Regions from separate parts of the Vannielia litorea genome, predicted to be linked through region 1. Evidence: riboswitches for the same ligand, from Rfam matches in the RefSeq annotation. Region 1 holds a riboswitch; each other region holds the start of a gene.
What was found. Region 1 has a riboswitch for cobalamin ahead of KUV38_RS12265 (hypothetical protein). Riboswitches for the same ligand answer to the same signal wherever they lie in the genome.
Positions count from the first base shown of each region.

Region 2: it holds a riboswitch for cobalamin, as region 1 does, so the genes downstream of both, nrdH (glutaredoxin-like protein NrdH) here and KUV38_RS12265 (hypothetical protein) in region 1, are expected to answer to the same signal.
Region 3: it holds a riboswitch for cobalamin, as region 1 does, so the genes downstream of both, KUV38_RS18750 (TonB-dependent receptor plug domain-containing protein) here and KUV38_RS12265 (hypothetical protein) in region 1, are expected to answer to the same signal.

Region 1 is NZ_JAHVJR010000001.1:2,513,062-2,520,765, forward strand. Features, by position in the region: gene KUV38_RS12255 (acyl-CoA synthetase) at 1-1,455, opposite strand, end outside; gene KUV38_RS12260 (homocysteine S-methyltransferase family protein) at 1,689-2,738, opposite strand; gene KUV38_RS12265 (hypothetical protein) at 2,873-3,184, opposite strand; cobalamin riboswitch at 3,308-3,513, opposite strand; gene KUV38_RS12270 (ABC transporter transmembrane domain-containing protein) at 3,579-5,372, opposite strand; gene KUV38_RS12275 (GH25 family lysozyme) at 5,539-6,387, shown strand; tRNA gene KUV38_RS12280 (tRNA-Gly) at 6,412-6,485, opposite strand; gene KUV38_RS12285 (paraquat-inducible protein A) at 6,671-7,339, shown strand; gene KUV38_RS12290 (paraquat-inducible protein A) at 7,336-7,704, shown strand, end outside.
Region 2 is NZ_JAHVJR010000001.1:1,877,328-1,885,031, forward strand. Features, by position in the region: gene KUV38_RS09295 (TRAP transporter large permease) at 1-1,251, shown strand, start outside; gene KUV38_RS09300 (TetR/AcrR family transcriptional regulator) at 1,285-1,947, shown strand; gene KUV38_RS09305 (hybrid-cluster NAD(P)-dependent oxidoreductase) at 1,979-3,055, opposite strand; gene KUV38_RS09310 (aromatic ring-hydroxylating oxygenase subunit alpha) at 3,061-4,290, opposite strand; cobalamin riboswitch at 4,406-4,607, opposite strand; cobalamin riboswitch at 4,737-4,931, shown strand; gene nrdH (glutaredoxin-like protein NrdH) at 5,032-5,253, shown strand; gene nrdI (class Ib ribonucleoside-diphosphate reductase assembly flavoprotein NrdI) at 5,258-5,686, shown strand; gene nrdE (class 1b ribonucleoside-diphosphate reductase subunit alpha) at 5,668-7,704, shown strand, end outside.
Region 3 is NZ_JAHVJR010000003.1:62,860-70,563, reverse strand. Features, by position in the region: gene KUV38_RS18770 (cobalamin-binding protein) at 1-745, opposite strand, end outside; gene KUV38_RS18765 (ABC transporter ATP-binding protein) at 745-1,485, opposite strand; gene KUV38_RS18760 (FecCD family ABC transporter permease) at 1,482-2,468, opposite strand; gene KUV38_RS18755 (ABC transporter substrate-binding protein) at 2,578-3,348, opposite strand; gene KUV38_RS18750 (TonB-dependent receptor plug domain-containing protein) at 3,392-5,218, opposite strand; cobalamin riboswitch at 5,346-5,550, opposite strand; gene nhaA (Na+/H+ antiporter NhaA) at 5,653-6,879, opposite strand; gene KUV38_RS18740 (GNAT family N-acetyltransferase) at 6,978-7,649, opposite strand.

The sequences.
Region 1 (7,704 bases):
TTCGATTTCCGCCGGGTCGATGTTGTGGCCGCCGCGAATGATCAGGTCTTTCGCGCGGCCGGTGATCCAGAGGTAGCCATCGGCGTCGATCCGGCCAAGATCGCCGGTGCGGAGATAGACATCATGGTGGAAGAGTTTGTGGTTCTTGTCCTCCTCCGTGTAGGTCGAGCCGGGGAAGACGCCGGGGGAGGAAACGCAGATCTCGCCCACCTCGTCAGTGCTGCATTCGGTCGGGCCATCCGGGCCATCACGCAGGATCTTCACCTCGGTATAGGGGAAGGGCAGGCCCACGGAGCCGATCTTCTTTTCGCCCGAGGGCGGGTTGCAGGCGACGAGGCAGGTACATTCGGTGAGGCCGTAGCCCTCGACCACCTCGACCCCGGTTGCCTTCTCGAAGCGGTTGAACAGCTCAACGGGCAGCGGGGAGGAGCCGGAGAAGGCGGTTTTGACGCTGCTCACATCGGCATTCACCGGGCGCTGCATCAGCGCCGAGAGCGCGGTGGGCACGGTGATGATGAAGCTCACCTTCCAGCGTTCAATCAGCTTCCAGAAATTGTCGAACACACCATCGCCACGGTATCCGGCGGGCGTGGGGAAGATCACATGCATGCCGCTGGCGATGGCGGCCATGAAGATCACGTGACAAGCGAATACGTGGAAGAGCGGGAGCGGGCAGATCACGTTGTCCTGCTCGGTGAAGAGCAGCTCATGGCCGATCCAGCCGTTGTAGACCATCCCCGAGACCTTGTGCTGTGCCACCTTGGGCATGCCGGTGGTGCCGCCGGTGTGGAAGTAGGCCGCCACGCGGTCTTCCTTGGGGTCGTCGAAGGTGAGGGCATCCGAAGGATGCTTGGCCAGCTCGGCGTTGAAGTCGAGCACCTTGGCGTGGTGGACGGTCTCGGTCTTGGGGCGGATGAATGGGATGATGAACTTCTTCAGGCCGGTGACGTAGCGCAGCAGGTCGATCTCGAGCACATGGGTGACGTTCGGCGCGTGCTTCACCGCCTCGGCGGCCTTCTGGGCCACATCGGACTTGGGGAAGCTCTTCATCGTCACCAGCACCTTGGCGCCGGTCTGGCGCAGGATGGCCGAGATATGGTCGGGCTCGAGCAGCGGGTTGATCGGGTTCACGATGCCCGCGACCGCGCCGCCGAGGAGGGTCACGACGGTCTCGTTGGCGTTGGGCAGCAGGTAGGCGACCGTATCGGTCGGGCCAACGCCGAGGGAGCGGAAGAGGTTGGCCGCCTGGGTCGTTTTGGCGTGCAGCTCGTTCCAGGTGAGGGTCTCGGCATGGGCGCCGGGATCGGAGAAGATCTGGTAGCTCAGGGCAGGACGGGCGCCGTGGTTGGCCTTAGTCTTCGAGATGAAGTCATAGATCGTGGTCGGCATGCCGCGCTCTTCCCAGGTCATCTGGTTCTCGATCGCGCGCAGGTCCGCAGTGCTCTGAAAGCTCATGGTCATTCCTCCCCTTGGCCACGGGCCGCTCTCATGGCGGCTCCGCGACGTGTTGGGAGATAGTGAGCGAGAGCCGCGCGGGGATCAAGCGGCATGGGGCTGTGACGTGGGGTTGCGAAGCGGCAGGGGCGCCGTAGTGCCGTGCGCAAGCCCGAGAACCGGGCGCGTTGAACAGCACCACCGGCCCGATGGGGTGAAGGCGCCCGGCGGGATTGCCCGCCGGGCGCCGGGGCTCAGGCGGTTTCGCCCAGCGCCTTGATGTGCTCCGGCAGCCGCGCGTTGCTGCCGTACATGAAGTGGTTCTCCATCCGCTCCGAGAAGCGGCTGGCCTCTGTCACCCGACCCACGGCCTCGGCCACCTCGCGGATCAGCATGGGGTTCGCGCCGCAGCAGACGCCGAGGTAGTTCACCCCGAGTTCCTGCGCCTGCCGCGCGAAGGCGCCGACCTCGTAGCGGTTGCAGAACATCGGATCGAGCGCGGTCGGGAAGGCCCGCCCATGCGGCGCCGGGCAGGTGCAGCCGCTGTCATCACTGAGGTTGAAGAAGGTCGGCTCCGCCTCGGTGGTCCGATAGGGAATCGGCAGCGCGCCCACATGGCACGACACCGCCGCCCGCACGGCCCGTAGCCAGGGCATCATCGTTTCCGGCCCGCGGAAGCAGTTGAGACCGACCACATCGGCCCCGCCCTGCTCCAGCGCCTGACAGGTTTCGACGATGCCACGACCGTCGCGCATCTCTTCGCCCGCCATCGGGGCCAGCGTCAGCACCACCGGCAGGCCGGAGGCCTTGGCGACATCCAGCGCGCAGAGCGCCTCCCCGGCGTAGTAGAAGGTCTCGCCGATGATCATGTCGGCGCCCTCCTCGACGGCCCAGCCGACCATCTCCTCGAACATCGCACGCACCTCGGCCTGCCGCGCCGGATCGTCCGGTGCCCAGATGTTGGTGTTGGAGATGTTGCCCGCCATCAGGTTGCCGGGCCGCTCGTTGGCCACCTCGCGGGCGATCCGCAGCGCTGCCCTGTTCAGCGGCTCAAGCAGATCCTCCTTGCCGATCACGCGCATCTTTTCGCGGTGGCCGTTGTAGGTGAAGGCCTCGACGATATCGCTGCCCGCGCGCTGGAAATCCACGTGCAACGCGCGCAGGGCATCGGGATGTTCGAGCGCCACCTCGGGCACGAACTCGCCGGCGCTGAGATAGCCCCGCCGCTCCAGCTCGAAGAGGAAGCCTTCGGCGCAGATTACCGGCCCTTCGTCGAGCCGTTTTGTCAGTTGGTTCTCACTCATGGATCAGTCCTTTCCTGTCGATCCGTCCGTGACCATCGTTGGGAACGCCGAGCCTCGCGGGTCCGCCTGGGCGGCCCGCTGCAATGGTCCTCGGCCTGACCGCGCGGGTGCCGCGCGGCCGGGTTCGCAAGATGTCAGAGAGGCATTCGCAAGCTGCGTTTGGCCGCCGCCCCGCCGCGCCGCCGCTGTGCCGGCATCGCCAGCGACAGCGGGGCAATCGGCCCGCAGAGCGAGGCCGTCAGCAGCGCGCAGAACTCCGCCAGCGCTGGCGAGCCTGCGGCGAAGGGCGTTGCCCGGGCGTGGGCCGCGCGCGCTGCGCTCGGGTAGTCCGCCGCGCCGGGCAGCCCCGCCAGCCATTGCATGAAGCCAAGTTGGCCAAGCTGCCGCGCCTCGTCTGGCGGCAGCGGGCCTATATCGAGTTGAATGATCGTCCGTTCCAGAAGCATCGCGCCCTCCGCGCAAGAAGGCGGGGGCTGGTGGCGGCTGGCGATGTGAAAGGCCTTGTTGGCTTCATCCCGTCTCTCCACCCCAGGGCACCCCGCCCGGGTCTCAAGGTGACTGCAACGCGTGGACCACGCGCTGGTGATGGCAGGTCTCCTGACTTGCGGGTCGTCACTTCCCCCGACCTTCCCGGGCCGTTGGCCCAGTGGTCATTTCGGGGGTCGCTCGCCGCTCACAGTTGCGGGGGCAGTCGCGGATTAGGGCTTTTCGCCCGCACCGCGTTCCCTTTTCAGCCGGCCTTTCGGGGCCGGACACCATCGGGGCGGAAGATGCGGGATGTGGCGGGCTGTGTCTAGCGGATTCGCGCGGGGGTTGTAGGGTGGCGCAACGCGTTGCGCCCTACTCCGCCGCCAGCCCCTCGGTGAACTGGAGTCGGGCCAAACGGGCGTAGAGGCCGCCCTGTGCCACGAGGCTGTCATGCGTGCCCGTCGCGACGATCTGGCCCTTTTCGAACACGAGGATGCGGTCGGCCTTTTTCACCGTGGCCAGCCGGTGGGCGACGATGAGCGTGGTGCGCTCGGCAGAAAGCGCCTCGACCGCCTGCTGCACCAGTTGCTCGCTCTCGGCATCAAGCGCCGAGGTGGCCTCGTCGAGCAGCAGCACCGGGGCGTCACGCAGGATGGCACGGGCAATGGCGATGCGCTGCTTTTGCCCGCCCGACAGCATCGCCCCGCGCTCGCCCACATAGGTCTCGTAGCCTTCGGGCAGCTCGGTGATGAACTCATGGGCGGCGGCGGCGCGGGCGGCGTCCTCGACCTCGGCCTGCGTCGCTTCAGGGCGGCCGAAACGGATGTTCTCGGTCACGGTGGCAGCAAAGATCACCGGGTCTTGCGGCACCAGCGCAAGTTGGGCGCGCAGGGCCTCACGGGTGGTGGCATCGAGCCGGGTGCCATCCAGCGTGATCTCGCCCGAGGCGGGATCGTAGAAGCGCAGGAGCAGCTGGAAGATCGTGGACTTGCCTGCACCGGAAGGGCCGACGAGGGCCACGGTCTCGCCCGGCTGAACATCGAAGCTGACGCCCGAGAGCGCGGCCTCGCCGGGGCGGGTGGGATAGTGGAACACCACGTCCTGAAAGCCGATGGCGCCCTTGGCCCGGCCGTCCAGCGCCAGCGGCTCTGCGGGGTCTCTCACCGTATCCTCGGCCACCAGCAGCTCGATCAGCCGCTCGGTCGCCCCTGCGGCGCGTTGCAGCTCGCCCCAGATTTCGGAAAGCGCCGCCACGGCCCCGGCCATGATGCCAGCGTAGATGACGAACTGGACTAGCTCGCCCGCGCTCATCACCCCGTCGCGCACGTCGCGCGCGCCGATCCAGAGCACGCCGAGGATACCGCAGAAGACCACGAAGATGATGATCGCCGTCATCGCCGCGCGCACCGTGATGCGGGATTTCGCACTCTCGAAGCTTTTTTCGGTGACACCGGAAAACTGCGCCTTGGAGGGCGCCTCATGGGTGAAGGCCTGCACTGTCTGCACCGCCAGCAACGCCTCGGATGCATTGCCGGAGGAGGCGGCGATCCAATCCTGGTTTTCGCGGGAGAGCGTGCGGAGGCGGCGGCCCAGAACGAGGATCGGAACGATCACCACCGGAATGATACCCAGCACCATCAGCGAGAGCTTGGGCGTGGTGAAGAACATCAGGATCAGCCCGCCGACGAAGAGCAGGATGTTCCGCAGGAACCAGCTGGCCGAGGAGCCGATCACCGAGAGGATCAGCGTGGTGTCGGTGGTGATCCGGCTCAGCACCTCGCCGGTCATCAGCTTTTCGTAATAGGCGGGCGACATGCCGATCATCCGATCGAACACCGCTTTGCGGATGTCGGCCACCACCCGCTCGCCGAGGCGCGTGACCAGCCAGTAGCGCAGCGCCGTGCCCAGCGCGAAGATCAGCGCGATGCCGATGGCGGCAAAGAAGTACCGGTCGAGCAGGGCCACGTCGGAGGTGCCGAAGTTATCGACCACGCGGCGGGCCGCCATCGGCAGCACCAGCGAGACGCCCGCGGTGAGCACGAGTGCGCAGAGCGCGGCCACGACCATAAGCTTGTAGGGCGCAAAGAACGGGCCCAGCGCCCGGAGTGCGCCCACGCGGCGCGAGCCGGGGCGATCGTCGGTGCTGGTCTGTGGGGCGCGTGCCATGCCGTCTCCTCTTCGCCCGAGGGGCTTACCCGGCAGGCGGACCCCTGCCAAGAGGGGCATTGTGACGCGCGAGGCCCCAAACGTGATGTGCATTGCAGGGCGAGGCTTGGTATAAACCCAGCGAGGCATAAAGCATGAAAACAGCAGGAGACTGATCGTGCGGACAGTGAAATTGAGCGCCCCGGGGCTGGCGGTGCTGTTTGCGTTGATATTGGCAGGCTGCGGCAACCCCCAGCTCGACGGGCCTGCCGCGCCCTCGATGCCGCGGATGGCAGAGGGCGAGAAGGCCACCCAACTCCACGTCAGCGCCAGTGCGGCGCCGGGCATCCCGCGCGGCTTCGGCGATGTGAAGCCCCATGAATGGGGCGCGATCAGCCCGGCCAACTACCAGGTGCACGGCATCGACGCCTCGCGTTATCAGGGCGAGATCGACTTTTTCGCGGCCCGCCAGTCGGGCATCCGCTTTGCATGGCTGAAGGCCACCGAGGGCGGCGATCACCTTGATCCGGGCTATGCGATCAACGCGCCCCGCGCCCGTGCGGCCGGCGTGCCGGTGGGGGCCTATCACTTCTACTATTTCTGCCGCACGCCCGAAGAGCAGGCGGCGTGGTTCATCCAGAACGTGGGCCGCGTGGCGGGAGACCTGCCGCCAGTGCTCGATATGGAGTGGAACCACCAGTCCCGCACCTGCTCGGCCCGCCCCGGCGCCGCCGATGTGCGCGACCAGATCGAGCGTTTCACCGCCATCGTCGGCCGCCACTACGGCACCCGCCCGGTGATCTACACCACGCCCGATTTCTACAAGGACAACGACCTCGGCCAGATGCGCGGGCAGGAGTTTTGGCTGCGTGCGGTCACCAAGCACCCGTCGGAAGGCTACCCGGACGAGCGTTGGAGCTTCTGGCAGTATTCCGGCACCGGTATTGTGCCCGGCGTGGCCGGCAAGGTGGACCTGAATGCCTTTGGCGGCAGCTTCGAAGGCTGGCAAAGCTGGCTGCTCGCGCGGCGTCAGTAGGGCGGTGATGGCAGGAGAAACGGCTGGAGCGGGCGGCGGGAATCGAACCCGCGTCATTAGCTTGGAAGGCTAAGGTCTTACCACTACACAACGCCCGCTCAGCAGGTGTGCGGTCTAGTTGAAGCGGCGGGCAGCGTCAAGGCGAGGCTTGGCGTGCCATCGGATGCGGCGGGCCGGGTTTGCCGCCGCATGCACCCCTGCGTGATCGGGCCGGGTTAATGCTTGTGACCCCACCGGGGCGAGGCTAGGCTCGCCTGCACCCTCACGAAAGCCCCGCACCGGCATGACGGTTACGAGTGATGTTCCAAGGGCCGATCTGATCGGCTGCCCCAATTGCGACCTGCTGCACCGCGCGAAGCCTATCGCCGAGGGCGAGCGTGCCGTGTGCCAGCGGTGCCACACGGTACTGATCGCACCGCGGGCGGCGGCCTACAGCCGGGCACTGGCGCTCTCCGTGGCCAACCTCATTCTCGTCACGGCTGCCGTCTTTCACCCGTTCCTCGAGATCCACGCCGCCGGGATCGTGAACCGCGTGTCGCTGCTGGATGTGGCCACCAGCTTCGGCACCGGGGCGCTGGTTGTGGTGACCGTGACCTCGGTGGCGATGATCCTGCTGGTGCCGCTCTTGCGGGCGCTCCTGCTGGCCTATGCGCTCACGCCGCTCGCGCTCCAGCACCGGGCCTATACGGGCGCCCGCTGGGCCTTTCGGGTGGCGCAGGAGTTGAAGCCTTGGGCGATGACCGAGATCTTCGTGATCGGCTGCGCGGTGGCGCTGGTGAAGGTGGCGGGGCTTGCCCGGCTCAACTTCGGGCCTGCGTTCTGGATGTTCATCGCGCTCTCGGCCTTCGTGATCCTCGTCGATCGGTCGCTCTGCACATGGTCGATCTGGTCGGCGCTGGACGAGGCGGAGAAGAAGCCGCGCAGGCAACCGGCGCGACGGGTACGGCAATGACCACGGCACGCGAAGAGGGGCTGGTGACCTGCCGCACTTGCGCCCGGGTCTGGCCGGGCATGGCAGAGGCCTGCGGGCGCTGCGGCGCAAGGCTCTCCTCCCGCGATGCGCTGAGCCTGCAGCGGGTCTGGGCGTGGTGGATCGCCGGGGTGGCCTGCTACATCCCCGCCAACCTCTACCCGATGCTGGTGACCGAAACCCTCACCAGCCGCTCCGAAAGCACGATCATCGGCGGCGCCATCGACATTGCAAAGCACGGCGACCTTGGCATCGCGCTCATCGTGCTGATCGCCTCGGTCTTCATTCCGGTGGTGAAATTCATCGCCATCGCCTACCTCGGCCTGTCGGTGAAGCTGCGCTCACAG
Region 2 (7,704 bases), 640 kb from region 1:
ATCCGCGTGCCCATCGGCATTGCTCTCGGGCTTGTCTCGATCGTCGGGATCGGGGTGATGTTCAACATGAACGTGGCCTGGGGCATGATCTCCGCCACGCCCTTCGACTACGTCGGCCAATGGGAGCTTTCGGCGGCGCCGATGTTCCTGCTGATGGGGTTCATCTGCTCCTCGACCGACATGACGCGCGGCCTCTTCCTCGCGCTGCGCCTCTACCTCGCCCGGCTGCCGGGCGGCTTGGCGATCACCTCCGTGGGCGCCTGCGCCTTCTTCGCCGCCGCCTCCGGCTCCTCCGTCGCCACCGCCTCCGCCATGTCGCGCATGGCGGTGCCGGAGATGCTCGACAATGGCTACGACCGGGGCCTTGCCACCGGCACCATCGCGGCCTCCGGCACGCTCGGCTCGCTCATTCCGCCCTCGGTGCTGCTGATCCTCTACGGGGTCTATGCGCAGGTCTCCGTTGGCCAGCTCTTCATGGCCGGGTTCATCCCCGGGCTGCTCTCGGCGCTGATCTACATGGGCATGATCATGATCCGGGTGAAGCTGAAGCCGAGCCTTGCGAGCACCGTGGTCTTCGACCCCACCCCGGAGGAACGCCGCGAGGCCTTCCGCGATGTCTGGCCGCTGCCCACGCTCATCCTCGTGGTGCTGGGAGGTATCTTCAGCGGGGTCTTCTCCCCCACCGAGGCGGGTGCGCTCGGGGCCTTCTTTGCGCTGATCATCGCCATCGTCCGCCGCAAGCTCACGCGCAAGGCGCTGTTCGAGGCGGTCTCGCAGGCCGTGGTCTCGACCGGTTCGATCTTCATCATCCTGATCGGCTCGCTGTTCTTTACGCGCTTCCTCGCGCTCTCGGGCTTTCCGCGCGCCTTTGCTGACGCCATCCTCTCGGTGAGCACCGAGACGTGGTGGATCCTCTTTGCCGTCACCGTGATCTTCCTCGTGCTCGGCATGTTGATCGACAGCATCGGCCTGCTGCTGCTGACCCTGCCGATCCTCGTGCCGCTGGTGAACGAGGCGGGCATTCACCCGGTATGGTTCGGCATCATCGTGATCAAGCTGCTGGAGATCGGGCTCATCACACCGCCGATCGGATTGAACGTGTACATGATCAACGGGGCCTTGAATAACCGCGTGACTCTGCCCGAGATCTTCCGGGGCATCACGTGGTTTCTGGCGATGGACCTTCTAACGCTGGTGATCCTCATCGCCTTCCCGATCCTGACGCTCTGGCTCCCGTCGCTTGCGTATTGATGTTAGGTGTGTGCCCGATCCGAGGAGGGATGTATGGCGAGACGAGAAGCGGCAGCGAGACAGGGCGAGAAACCGGCCCAGGCCCGCAGCATCGCGACCCGCAGAAAGCTGATCGACGCCACGCTCGATGCGATCCTCGACAAGGGTTACAACTCTGCCTCGACCAATGACTTCGCCCAGCGCGCCGGGGTCTCGCGCGGGGCGATGCTGCACCATTTTCCCTCACGCTCGTCGATCATCGTCACCGCGATGGAAGAGCTGCTGCGGGAGGCCACGGCGGAAATCCGCGAGGTGGCCTCGCAGGTGCACAAGGGCGAGGTGAGCCTTGGCGACTTCGTCGAGTTCCTTTGGCAGATGTTCTCGGGCCGGGTGTTCTACCTGTCGCTGGAGTTCATCAACGAGGCTCGGACCGACCCGGAGTTGCGCGCCGGGATGATACCCGTGGTGAAGGACTTCCATTCCGCGCTCGACAGCATTTGGGAAGCCTTCGAACTGCGCGCGCCGGGCGACCGGGAGCCGACCCTCGTGGCGCTCAACATGACCGTCTGCCTCGTGCGCGGCATGGGCGTGCAGACCGTGCTGAAGGACGATCCGGCCTATTTCAGGACCATGGTGGAAACCTGGAAGACGATCCTGCCCAAGTTGCTGGACGAAGGCGGGATGCTGGCGGGTAGCGCGGCGGCCGAGGGCCGCTAGGGCCAAAGGCGCCGCGCAGGATTGCGCCGGCTCAGACCTCCACTTCCACCGCGCCTATGGGGTGCGAGCAACAGGCGAGGATGTAGCCCTCGGCGATGTCGTCATCCGAGATGCCGCCGTTATGGACCATATGCACCTCGCCAGCGGTCTTGCGGATCTTGCAGGTGCCGCAAAGGCCGAAGGTGCAGCCCGAGGGGATGCCCAGCCCTGCCGCCCGCGCCACGGCGAGCACGGTATCTGTCTCGCGGCAGGTGCGGCTCACACCGGAGAGGCCGAAGGTCACCTCTGCCGTTTCCGCCGCCTCGGGAACGACATCGTCATGCTCGGGGATGTCCTCCACCGTCTCCACCGGGGCTTTGAAGCTCTCCTGATGGTAGCGCTCCATTTCGTAGCCCATGCCCTGGAGCGCCTCGCGCACGGCAGTCATGAAGGGCTCCGGGCCGCAGCAGAACACCTCGCGGTCGAGATAGTCGGGCGCCATCAGGCCGAGCATGAGCTGGTTCACCTGCCCCTGATAGCCGGTCCACGGGCGATAGCGGTCGGCCTCTTCGACCACCCATTTCAGCACGATGCCCGGCACCCGGCTGGCCATGTGCTCCAGCCGCTCGCGAAAGATGATCTCGGAGGGGCGCTTGGCGCAGTTGATGAAGACGATGTCGGGCTCGGTGCCGATATCCCACATGAAGGTGGTCATCGCCATCGACGGGGTGATGCCGCTGCCCGCTGAGATGAAGAGATACTTCTTCGCCGGGTGGTTCATGTGGCTGAACAGCCCCGCCGGGCCGAAAGCGCGGATCTGCATGCCGGGCTTCAGGTGATCGAGCATCCAGCGGGTGCCGATGCTGCCTTCCTGCGCTTTCACCGTGACCGAGATCGACCGGGGCCGGGAGGGCGAGGAGGAAATGGTATAGGTGCGGTGCACCAAGCCCTGCGGCGTGGGCAGCTCAAGGGTGATGAACTGGCCCGGCAGATAGTCGAAAATCGCCCCCGAAGGCGCGCGGAAGGCAAAGCTTGCGGTGTTGGGCACCTCGGGGATGACGGCCACGCATTCGAGCGGCTCGCTGTCTTTCCAGATGCTCTGGCCGGTGATCGGGGTCAGGTCGTTCATGCGCCCTACTCCGCCGCCACGCGCAGCGGTGGCAGGGCGCGGGCCAGCGTGGCGCAATACCACGCGACGAACTGGATCACCCCGTCTTCCTGCACCGCCGAATAGGGCCCCGGCTCATAGACCGGCGAGTTGATGCCACGCTGGTTGTTCTCGACCACTTCGCGGTCTTCGTCGTTGGTGTGGGTCCAGACCTCGGTAAGGCGCTTGAGGTCGTAATCCACGCCTTCGACCGCGTCCTTGTGGACCAGCCATGTTGTGGTGACACGGGTCTCCATCGGCGAGATCGGGGTCACGCGGAAGGTGATGGAGTGGTCGCTCAGAAAATGGTTCCAGGTGGTGGGGTAGCTGAAAAGCAGCAGCGTACCCGCATCCCGCGCCGGGATGTGGCCGAGCCGCTTGGTTACGGCGATCTTGCCGTCCATCGTGTAGCTCTCCGCCCCTTCGAGCAGCGGCATCCGCGCAACACGGTAGGTGCCCTGCGGGTCAAGGAAGAAACGCGATGGCGCGCCCATGCCCTCCAGCCGCGCGAAATGCGCCTCGACGGGGGCCGGACAGCTGCCATCGGCCGCCACGCCACCAATCACCGGGTCTTCGGGGAAGGTCCGGCAGAGCGAGGGGTGGTTGCCCGCGCAGTGGTAGCATTCGCGGTTGTTCTCCCAGACCAGCTTCCAGTTGCCGTTCTCGATGATCGAGCTCTGGTGCGCGACCTTGGCGTTGCCCAGATCGTGGGGTGCCAGATAGGGGCCGACCTTGGCGGCGAAGGCCTCGAAATCGGGCGCCTCCTCGGCAAGACAGATGTAGATCAGCCCGGCGAGGTTGCGGCAGTGGACTGGCTTCAGCCCATGCTGGCTGGCGTCGAAATCCGGCCCCATGTCGCGCGCCCAGAGCAGGCGGCCATCGAGCTCGTAGGTCCACTGGTGGTAGGGGCAGACCAGCTTGGGCCCTACCCCGCGCTCGTGCTTGCAGAGCACCGAGCCACGGTGACGGCAGGTGTTGTGGAAGGCCCGGATCTCGCCATCGGCGCCGCGCACCAGCACCACGTTGTAAGCGCCGATCTGCTGGGTCACGTAGCTGCCGGTTTTCTCCAGCTCGCAGGCTGGGATCGCGAAGAGCCACTCGCGGTAGAAGATGGTCTCCATATCCGTGCGGAAGATGCCCGGGTCGGTATAGAACGGCTGCTCCAGCGCATGGCCGGGCCGGTGCCGGGCAAGCAGCTCGTGGATCGCTTGGCTCATCTCTCAGGTCTCCGGCCGCGCGCTGCGGGCCCGTTGGGGCGGAGGGCAGACAGGAGCCGTTTCAGGCGCGGCGGGGAGGAGCCGACCCGTCAGGCGCCATGACCGCCACCCGCGGTTCGACGTGTTCCACAAGGGCTGGTTTCCGGACTTGGCCGTGGCCCTTGCGGGGCCGAAGCGCGGCACCTTCCCGGGCTCCTCCCGCCCAGTGGCCTTGCCACGCCCCATCACGGCTTTACCGTTGCGGGGGCAGTGCCGGAGTTGCACCGGCTTCCCAATTCTCGAGCCTGTCGGCCCGCACCCTGTAGCTCCGTGATACGCGCAGAGGGGCCGCCGGGATACACGGTTTGCGACGCAGCGCGCGGTGAAAAAGACACGCCCCGAAATTCATCCACAGAATAATCGCGCTGAGCACACCACTAGATGTTGACACCCCTCTGCCCTGCCGCCCAATATGGTGGAGCTTTGGTTCCCCCGGGAAGACTCGGGGGCGAAGAGGGAAGCCGGTGTAAATCCGGCACTGCCCCCGCAACTGTAAGCGGCGAGTCGCGGTTCAAATCCACTGGTGAATCAACACCGGGAAGGCGAACCACCGGCGCTCGAGCCGCAAAGTCAGGAGACCTGCCAGAGCATGAACGACGACCGCGGCGGAGGGCCCGGGCGCGCAGGCGGGCATCAGGCAGAGCCCCGTCTCCGTGTCCCCACCGCCGGAAAAAATCAGGCAAGACCCAAGGGGACAAAAACATGACCATCACCGTCTATTCCAAACCCGCCTGCGTGCAGTGCACCGCAACCACCCGCGCCCTCGAGGCCCGCGGCCTGCCGTTTGACGTGATCGACCTCACCGAGGACGAAACCGCGATGGAGATGGTGCAGGGCCTCGGCTACCGGCAGGCTCCCGTCGTCGTTGCCGGTGACGACCACTGGGCCGGGTTCCGCCCCGACATGATCGGCCGGCTCTCCTGAGCCGATGAGCGCGGCGCGGGGGCATCTGGTTTACTTCTCCAGCGGGTCGGGCAACACCGCCCGTCTGGTGGAGAAGCTGGACCTCCCCGCCACCCGCCTGCCGATGAGCGCGACGGCACCGGTGCCACAGGTCACCGCGCCCTTCGTGCTCATCACCCCGACCTATGCCGACGGCGAAGGCCGGGGCGCGGTGGCCAAGCCGGTCATCGCCTTCTTGAACCGGGCTGAGAACCGGGCGCTCCTGCGCGGCGTGATCGCCGGGGGCAACCGCAATTTCGGCGCCACCTTCGCCCGCGCGGGCGGGGTGATTGCCGCCAAGTGCAACGTGCCGCTGCTCTACCGTTTCGAGCTGGCAGGCACCGAAACCGACATCGCCCGCATCCGCGCCGGGCTCGACACATTCTGGGGAACACAATGCTTGACGCCAGCCTGACGCAGGGCCTCGACTACCACGCGCTGAACGCGATGCTGAACCTCTACGACGCCGAGGGAAAGATCCAGTTCGAGGCCGACAAGATGGCCGCGCGGCAGTACTTCCTGCAGCACGTCAACCAGAACACGGTGTTCTTCCACTCGCTTGACGAGAAGCTCGGCTACCTCGTGGACGAGGGCTATTACGAGCCGCAGGTGCTGGACCAGTACTCCAAGAACTTCCAGCGGGCGATCTGGGATGCGGCCTACGGAAAGAAGTTCCGCTTTCCGACCTTCCTCGGCGCCTTCAAGTATTACACCTCCTACACGCTGAAAACGCGGGACGGGCAGCGTTACCTCGAGCGTTACGAGGACCGGGTGGTGATGAACGCGCTCGCGCTGGCGCGCGGTGAGGAGGCGCTGGCCATGCAGCTGATGGAAGAGATCCTCTCCGGCCGCTTCCAGCCCGCGACGCCCACCTTCCTGAACGCCGGCAAGAAGGCGCGGGGCGAGTTCGTTTCGTGCTTCCTGCTGCGGCTAGAAGACAACATGGAGAGCATCGGGCGCGGCATCAACTCGGCGCTTCAACTGAGCAAGCGTGGCGGCGGCGTCGCCCTGATGCTGACCAACATCCGCGAGCACGGTGCGCCGATCAAAGGGATCGAGAACCAGTCTTCCGGCGTGATCCCGGTGATGAAGCTGCTGGAGGATTCCTTCAGCTATGCCAATCAGCTGGGCGCGCGGCAGGGGGCGGGGGCGGTGTATCTGAACGCGCACCACCCCGATATTTTGCGCTTTCTCGACACCAAGCGCGAGAACGCCGACGAGAAGATCCGCATCAAGACGCTGAGCCTTGGCGTGGTGATCCCCGATGTGACCTTCGAGCTGGCGAAGAAAAACGAGGACATGTACCTCTTCTCGCCCCATGACGTTGAAAAGGTCTATGGCTGCGCCTTCTCGGAGATTTCTGTCACCGAGAAATACGACGAGATGGTCGACAACCCGAAGATCCGGAAGAAGAAGATCAACGCCCGCGCCTTCTTCCAAACGCTGGCCGAGATCCAGTTTGAGAGCGGCTATCCCTACATCATGTTCGAGGACACGGTGAACAAGGCCAACCCGATCGCGGGCCGCATCGCCATGTCGAACCTCTGCTCCGAGATCCTTCAGGTCAACGAACCCTCGGCGTTCAATGACGATCTGAGCTATGCGCAGATGGGCACCGATATTTCCTGCAACCTCGGCAGCATGAACATCGCCCGCGCGATGGACGGCGGCGACCTTGGTGCCTCGGTCGGCACCGCGATCCGGGCGCTGAACGCGGTGAGCGAGATGTCGGCCATCGACTCCGTGCCCTCGATCCGCAAGGGCAATGACGAGGGCCATGCCATTGGCCTCGGCCAGATGAACCTGCACGGCTTCCTCGCCCGCGAGCGCATTCACTATGGCTCGCCCGAGGGGGTGGAGTTCACCTCCGTCTATTTTGCCGCCGTGCTCTATCATGCGCTCTCCGCCTCCTGCGCGTTGGCGCAAGAAAAGGGCAGCTGGTTCAAGGGGTTCGAAGCGTCAGCCTATGCCGATGGCAGCTTTTTTGACAAATACGTCAGCCGCACCTGGCGGCCCGAAAGCGCCGAGGTGAAGGCGCTGTTCAAGAAGTTCGGCATCACCCTGCCCACCAAGAAGGATTGGGCCGCGCTGAAGGCCGACGTGATGGAGCACGGGCTCTACAATCGCAACCTTCAGGCCGTGCCGCCCACCGGCTCGATCAGCTACATCAACTACGCCACTTCGTCGATCCACCCGATCACCGCCAAGGTGGAGATCCGCAAGGAGGGCAAGATCGGCCGTGTCTACTACCCCGCGCCCTACATGACCGGTGAGAACCTCGAGTTCTACCGCGACGCCTATGAGATCGGCCCCGAGGCGATTATCGACACCTATGCCGCGGCCACCGAGCATGTGGATCAGGGGCTTTCGCTGACACTGTTCTTCCCCGCCGAGGCAAGTACGCGCGATATCAACCGCGCCCAGATCTACGCT
Region 3 (7,704 bases), on a different contig from region 1:
CGAGCCCATCGGTCAGCGCGGCGGGGCCGGGCTGGAGGATGATGGGCGATTTGATCTCGTGGATGCGGGCGTTGGCGACGGCGGGGATGGTGTGCCAGCCGGGCCGGGCGGTGATGCGCTCAGGGCGGACCTTCTTGCCGCACCATGAGGCGAGGATCACGTCGGGGGCGGCCTTGATGACCTGCTCGGGCGTGATGATGCGGTTCTTGGCGGCCTGTTCGCGGGCGAGATGGGCGAAGCAGTCGGTCGCGCCGGTGGCCTCGATCAGCTCGGAGACCCAGCCGATGCCGGAGATCATCGGCTCGTCCCACTCCTCGAAATAGACCTTGAGACCTTGCGCGGGGGCCTCGGCGCGCAGGATATCGAGCCGGGCGCGGTAGCTGCGCGTCAAAGCCTGCGCCTTTTCCTCGCAGCGGGTTAGGGCGCCGAGGGTTTCGATCATGTCGAAAATGCCTGCGAGGCCGCGCTGGTTGAAACCATAGACGGCGACGCCTTCGCGCAGGAGGGCGGCGGCGATATCGGCCTGAAGGTCGGAGAAGGTCAGCACGAGGTCGGGGCGCAGGGCCATGACCTTGGGGATATCGGCAGAGGTGAAGGCGGAGACGCGGGGCTTTTGCTGGCGCACGCCGGGCGGGCGGACGGCGTAGCCGGAGACGCCGACGATGCGGTCCTGCTGGCCGAGGAGGTAGAGGGTTTCGACCGTTTCCTCGGTCAGGCAGACGATGCGCTCGGGCGGGAAGGGCATCAGGTGAGTCCCGTGGGAGTGAAGAGCGCACCGTGGTCGGTGAAGACGAAGCTGCCGGTGATGTGGAAGACCTCTGACAGCAGCTGCGGGGTGAGCACCTGCTCGGGCGGGCCGTCGGCGGCGATGCGGCCCTCGTGCAGCACCACGAGGCGGGTGCAGTGGCGGGCGGCGAGGGAGAGATCGTGCAGCGAGGCGAGCACGGCGCGACCCTCGGTGGCGAGCTGGGCGAAGAGCTGCATGGTGGCGATCTGGGCGGCCGGGTCGAGGCCGGCGATGGGCTCGTCGGCCAGCAGCAGCGGGGTTTCCTGCGCCAGCGCGCGGGCGATGAGGGCGCGGGCCTGTTCGCCGCCGGAGAGGCGAGTGGCGCGGCGCTGGGCGTGGGGCGTGAGGGCCATCTGGGTGATGGCCTTGGTGACGGCTGTGGCGTCGGCCTCGGAGGGGGCGTGGGGGGTGCGGCCGAGGGTGACGAGGGTTTCGACCGTCAGATCCCAGGCGATCTCGCGGGACTGTGGGAGAAAGGCGGCCGCGCGGGCGCGCTGGGTGGGCGTGAGGGCCGCGAGGGAGGAGGTGCCGGTGGCGGGCAGCAGGCCCTGGGCGGCGCGCAGGAGCGTGGTCTTGCCCGCGCCGTTGGGGCCGATCAGGCCGATGAACTCGCCGGGGGTGACGGTGAGGGAGACCTCGCGCAAGGTTTCGCGGCCGTTCTGGCGGGTGACGGAGAGGCTCTGGAGGGTCAGGGTCATAGCCGGCCTCGCAGGCGCCAGACGAGGTGGAAGAAGAAAGGCGCGCCGATGAGGGCGGTGACGACGCCGAGCTTGAGGTCGCGCTCGGGGAAGACGAGGCGGGTGGCGGTATCTGCCGCCAGCAGGAGGGCCGCGCCGCCGAGGGCGGAGCCGATGAGGAGGGTCGAGGGGCGGTGGCCAGTGAGCGGGCGCAGCAGGTGCGGCACGACGAGGCCGACGAAGCCGATGGCCCCGGCGACGGCGGTGCCCGCGCCGACGGAGGCCGCGACGCCGAGGACGAGGGCGAGGCGCAGGCGGTGCAGGCGGGTGCCCATGGAGGCGGCGGCGTCCTCGCCGAGGGTCAGGGCATCAAGGCCTCGCCCGAGGGGTAGGATCAGGGCCATGCCCGCGAGGATGAAGGGGGCGGCGAGGGCGACGTGGGTCATCGAGCGGTCGGCGACGGAGCCCATCATCCAGAAGACGATCTCTGCCGCTGCATAGGGCGAGGGGGAGAGGTTGAGGACGAGGCTGGTAAGGGCGGCGGCGAGGGCCGAGAGGGCGACGCCGGCAAGGATCAGGGTGAGCGCGGTGCCGCGCGGGCCCGCGAGGGCGAGGAGCGCGAGGGTGGCGATTGCCGCGCCGGAGAGGGCAGCGGCAGGGAGCGCGAAGGCGTAGGCGGCGGCGAGGCCGGTCTGGATGGCTATGACGGCGCCGAGGGCGGCGGTCGCGGAGACGCCGATGAGGCCGGGCTCGGCCAGCGGGTTGCGCAGGTAGCCCTGCATCGCGGCGCCGGAGAGACCGAGGGAGGCACCGATGAGCGCGGCGAGCAGAGCACGGGGCAGGCGGATTTCGCGCATGACCATGGTGGCCGGACCATCGGATTGGGTGACGAGCGCGGAGAGCGCTTCTGGGATGGGCAGGGAGGCCGGGCCGGTGGTGAGGGAGGCGAGGAAGAGGACAACGGTGAGGGCACCGAGGGCGGTGTAGAGGCGCGCGGGGGTCATGGGTGGGCCTCAGGGTCGAGCCATTGGTTGGTGGCCTGACACGCATGGCGGGCGCGCTTGGACGCAGTTCGCGAAGCGCGGGGGAGGCGGGACACATCCCGACCTATAGTCATTTCATCGTCTCCCGGATCGCGGCCAGCCGCTCGACGGTATCGAGCACGGAGGGGGTGCCGCAGGTCCAGTCGCTGTCGTGGAGGGTGTCGGTGGGGACCTGATCGCGCAGGGCGGCGACAACCGGGTGAGCGAGAATCTCTTCGGCGCGGCTCTTGGGTGCGCCGGGACGGGCGGCGATGAGCAAGTCGGGCGAGGAGGTGGCGAGGGTTTCGAGCGGCACGACGCCACCGTAGGGCAGGCCCATCTCCTCGGCCAGCAGCGCAAAGCCCGCCGCCTTGACCATCTGGCCCGGCAGGGTGGCATCGCCGGCGGAATAGCCGTTGGCGGCATAGAGAGCGGCGAGGGGCGCGGGGCCGGTGGGCGCGGGAATGGCGGCGAGGCGGGCGTCGAAAGCGGCGACTTCAGCCTGCGCCTCGGCCTCGCGGCCCAGCAGGGTGCCCATGCGGAGGATATTGGCGCGGATGTCGGAGAGAGTTTCGGCGGGGGTGAATACCTCGACCGTCAGGCCGAGGCGCTGGAGCATGCGAAGGGTATCGGGCGCGGTGAAGCTGCCTGCCAGCACCAGATCGGGCGCGAGCAGGTAGACCTCTTCGGCGCGGGCGGAATTGCCCGGCAGGGCGCGGGCGGCCTCGGCCATTGCCTCCTCATCGCGCTGGAGCATGCGGGTGACCGACACGAGTTGGCCCGGCGCGGCGAGGGCGAGGGCCAACTGGTCGGTGCAGAGGTTGATCGACACCACCCGCTCGGGCGGTGCGGCGAGGGCCATGACGGCCCCCGCCAGCCAGAGCGCGAGCGCACTGGCGAGGTGCTTAGAACTTGGCACGGAGGCCGAGGTAGAAGGCGCGGTCGGACTGGCCGTAACCGTTGACGGTTTGGTATTCGACATCGCCGATGTTCTCGATCCGGAAGTAGGCTTCGGCACTGTCGCTCACGTCGTAGGTGACCATCGCATTGACGACCGTGTAGTCATCGCCCTCGATGGTGGCGAAGGTCTGCGCGTCGACGTCGAGCGTGTCGGCAACGTGCTGGAGTTCACCGATGACGTTCCAGCGCGGTGCGATCTCGGCCTCGAGACCGAGGACGAGGTTGTGACGCGGCACGCGCAATTCGCGCAGGTCGTTCTCATCCACACTTTCGGTGTAGGTGTAGTTTCCGAAGAGCGACACCTTGTCGGACAGAGCCTTGCGGCCCGACAGCTCGATCCCCTTGCTCACAGAGGTGCCGGGCACCTGCGTGTAGACGAAGAATGCATCGGAGCCGATCATGTCATCGACCTCTGTGTAGAACAGCGTGGCCTTGACGAAATCGTCGCCGCCAAGCCGCTTTTCGATGCCCAGCTCGGCGCTGCGCGAGGTTTCGGGCGTCAGGGTGTCGTTACCGTAGATCGGTGCGTAGAGCTCATAAAGCGAGGGGGCGCGGAAGCCGGTTGCCAGTGCGGCCCGCACGATCAGATCCTCCTGCGGGCGCCAGGCCAGTGCCAGACGACCGGTGGTGTGCCCACCAAAGCGGTTGTGGGCATCGTGGCGCAGGGCGGCCGACACATCGAGCTCGCTGGATGCGGCCCAGTTGACCTCGGCAAAGACGCCTGTGGTGTTCTGCTTGCCGGTGGCGGTGATGAAGGTGGCGGAGGTGAAGTCTTCTTCCGTGTAGTCGGCACCGAAGTTCAGCTGGACCGAGGGCGACAGCGTGGCTTGGCCGAGGTAGCGCAGCCCGTGGCGCTCGCCTTCGTAGCGGTTGCCCGACACGGCATAGTCGCGCTCAATGTCGTAATAGGTGGCCTCGAACTGATGGGTGATGGCCCCGGCGTCGTAGCGGGCGAAGGCGCGCAAGCCGTTCGAGGTGCCATCTGTCTCTTCGGCGGTATCACCGAAGGGAAAGCCGCCGTCGATGGCGACGGTGCTCTTTTCGGTAAAGCCGGACAGCCCGATGGAGAGGGCGTCGGTCAGGGCGTATTCGCCGTTGAACGAGAGCCGGACCGACGAGAAACCATCGGCTTCAGTGTTGCCGTCCTCTTCATCGGCAGACGAGAACCCGCCGAACTCGAGGCGTTCAAGCGTGACGGCGAAGTTGTGCCGCTCGCCGAGGCTTGTGACGGTAGCGGCGAGGCCGAAGCTGTCGTAGCTGCCGATTTCACCGGACAGATAGACGTGGGTGCCCTCTTCGGTGGCGCGGCGGCTTTGGAGCGAGATCACCCCGGCCACGGCGGAGGAGCCGTATTGGGCCGATTGCGAGCCCTTCAGCACCTCGATGCGGCCGAGGCCGGAGACGCCCATCAGGCCGAAGTCGTAGGAGGGGGAGGGAGAGGACGGATCGAGCACATCGATGCCGTCGATCTGCACCTTCACGTATTTCTGGTGCAGGCCGCGCATCCGGATGTCTGCGAGGCTGCCCGGCCCGCCCGATGCGGCCAGCGAAAGGCCCGGCTGGCGGGAGAGGTAGGTGGCAAGGTCATCATCGCCTGCCGCTTCCAACTCCTCCCGCGTGCTCACCTCGACGGTGGCGCCGGTGCGGTCGGTTTCGGTGCCGTCGGAGAGGTCGGCGGTGACGGTGATGGTTTCGAGGTCGTAGCTCTCCTGCGCGGAGAGCGCGGAGGTGGAGAGCGCGAGGGCTGCGGTGGTGGCGAGGAGGCGGTTCATCTCCAAAGTCCTTCTGCGTCGGGCCGGAGCCCGCTGTGGCGTGGTGTCTTTGGAATGCGAGGCGTTCCGCGGACGGTGCTTTCGTCACCGCTACGGACTGACCGCTCACGCCGTGCGCCCCGCACGGGTTCAGGGTGATCGCCTCGGCAGGTCTCCTGACTTGCGGGTCATCGCGAGTTGGCCGGCCTTCCCGGGGGATGCTCCCCCAGTGGCGCACAGGCCTCGCTCTCCGCTTACAGTTGCGGGGGCAGTCGTGGCCTTGGGGCTTCTGCCCCGCACCACGTTCCCTTTTGCTCCGGGCTTGCGCCCGAACCGAAGCAGAGGCGGGTTAGCGCGGCTCGGGGGAGTCGCGCAAGGGATTTGTTAACGGTTTTGGGTGGCTGGGGCCGTGCTGCGCCACCGTGCGGGGCGGCGCGGCACGGCTTGAGCGCGGGTTACTCCGCCGCGGCCTCGGCCCGCTCTGCCGCGCCCGGCTGGTTCAGCGCTTCGACCTTTTCGCCGCTGCCGGCATTGGTTGCCGCGCGCAGGACGAGGAAGCCCACCACCGCCGAGACGGCAGAGCCCAGCAGCACGCCGAGGCGCACCTCGTTCATCAGGGCGGCATCCGAGAAGGATAGCGAGCCGATAAAGAGCGACATGGTGAAGCCGATCCCGGCGAGGCAGGCGAGGCCGTAGATGTGCATCCAGTTGACCCCGAAGGGCAGCTTGGCGAGCCCGGTCTTGACCATCAGCCATGTGGTGCCGAAGACGCCCACCTGCTTGCCGACGATCAGGCCGAGCGCAACGCCGAGCGGCACAGGGTCGAGCAGCGACGAGAGCGACATGCCCTGCAGCACCACGCCAGCATTTGCGAAGGCGAAGAGCGGCACGATGACGTAGAGGACGTAGGGCGCGAGGCCGTGCTCGATGGAGTGCAGGGGCGACTTGTTCCACTTGTCCTTCAGCGGGATGCAGAAGGCGGTGATCACCCCGGCGAGTGTGGCGTGCACGCCGGACTTGAGCACGAAGACCCACATCACCACGCCGAGCAACAGGATCGGGGCCACGCGGTGCGCCCCGCGCAGGTTGCGCCAGATCATCAGCGCCAGCGGGATGCAGGCGAGGAAGAGGTAATCAACCTGAAGGTTGGCGGTGTAGAACAGGGCGATGATGAGGATGGCGCCCATGTCATCGAGGATCGCCAGCGTCAGCAGGAAGATCTTGAGGGAGGAGGGCACGCGGGAGCCAAGCAGGGCCAGAACGCCCAGCGCAAAGGCGATGTCGGTGGCCGCCGGAATGGCCCAGCCGCCGATGGTGGCCGGGTTGCCCCAGTTGAAGAACACGTAGACTGCCGCAGGCACCACCATGCCGCCGACCGCTGCCATGCCGGGCAGCACCACGTCGGCGGGGTTCTTCAGCTTGCCTTCCATCAGCTCGCGCTTCAGCTCGAGACCGATGAGGAAGAAGAAAATGGCCATGAGGCCATCGTTGATCCACAGGAGCGCCGGTTTCTCGATGCCCTCGCCGTTCACCGTGACGCCGATGTAGGCGCCCAGAAATTCCTGGTATTCAGGGTTGAGCGAGGAGTTGGCCACCATGAGAGCGGCCACGGCGGAGAGCATCAGCACCACACCGCCGGCGGCATCGGAGCTGAAAAATTCATCGAGTGTTCTGCGGAGCATTCCCTGTCCCTGTTGCGCGTTTAGCTTCCCTACGTAACGAGATGGCAACCCTGCCGGATCAGATCAACCGTGTGAGGCGCGGTGTCGCAGTTTTTTTCTCATGTTTTCTGGAAGATCGCGCAGGCCAGCTCGGCGCGGATGGCGAAACCGAGGCTCTCGTAGAGTTTGATTGCCGCCGGATTGGCCGCGAAGGCGTGGAGGAAGGGCGTGTTGCCGGTCACCGCAATGGCATGTGCGACATGGGCCGAGAGCAGGCGGGCGAGGCCCTGCCCGCGCGCCGAGGGGTCGGTGCAGACGCCGGAGATTTCGGTGAAGCCGGGTGCGGCCATGCGGGTGCCGGCCATGGCAATGAGGCGGCCCTCGTGGCGGATGCCCCAGAACGGCCCCAGCTCCAGCGCGCGCAGGGTGAAGGGGCCGGGCTTGGTGGCCCCGGCGAGGGCCAGCATATCAGCAGCATCGGCCTGGCCGAGCGGGATGATGCGCGGGTCGTCCGGCGCGGGCGGCAGGGTTTGGCTGGTGAGCTGGACGGCATCGGCGCGCAGGGCTTCGGTGAAACCGGGGAGGGCGGCGACCGGGGCGGTTTGCAGGAAGACGGCCAGCTCGCCGGGGGCGGCGAGGGTGGTGAGGTCTTCGGGGTGGGCCGGGTCGATGGCGGCGAAGGGGATGAGGCCGGGATCGTAGCGCAGGGCGGTGCCGTGGCGCTGGGCGAGATGGGCGTGGGGGCCGGTAAGCGCGGCGCGGGCGGGGGTGTCGAGCGGGTGGTCGGGCATTCTGGAGCTTCCTGCGGGATTGTGGAGACCGTTTGAGCGGAGCACCCGCATGGAA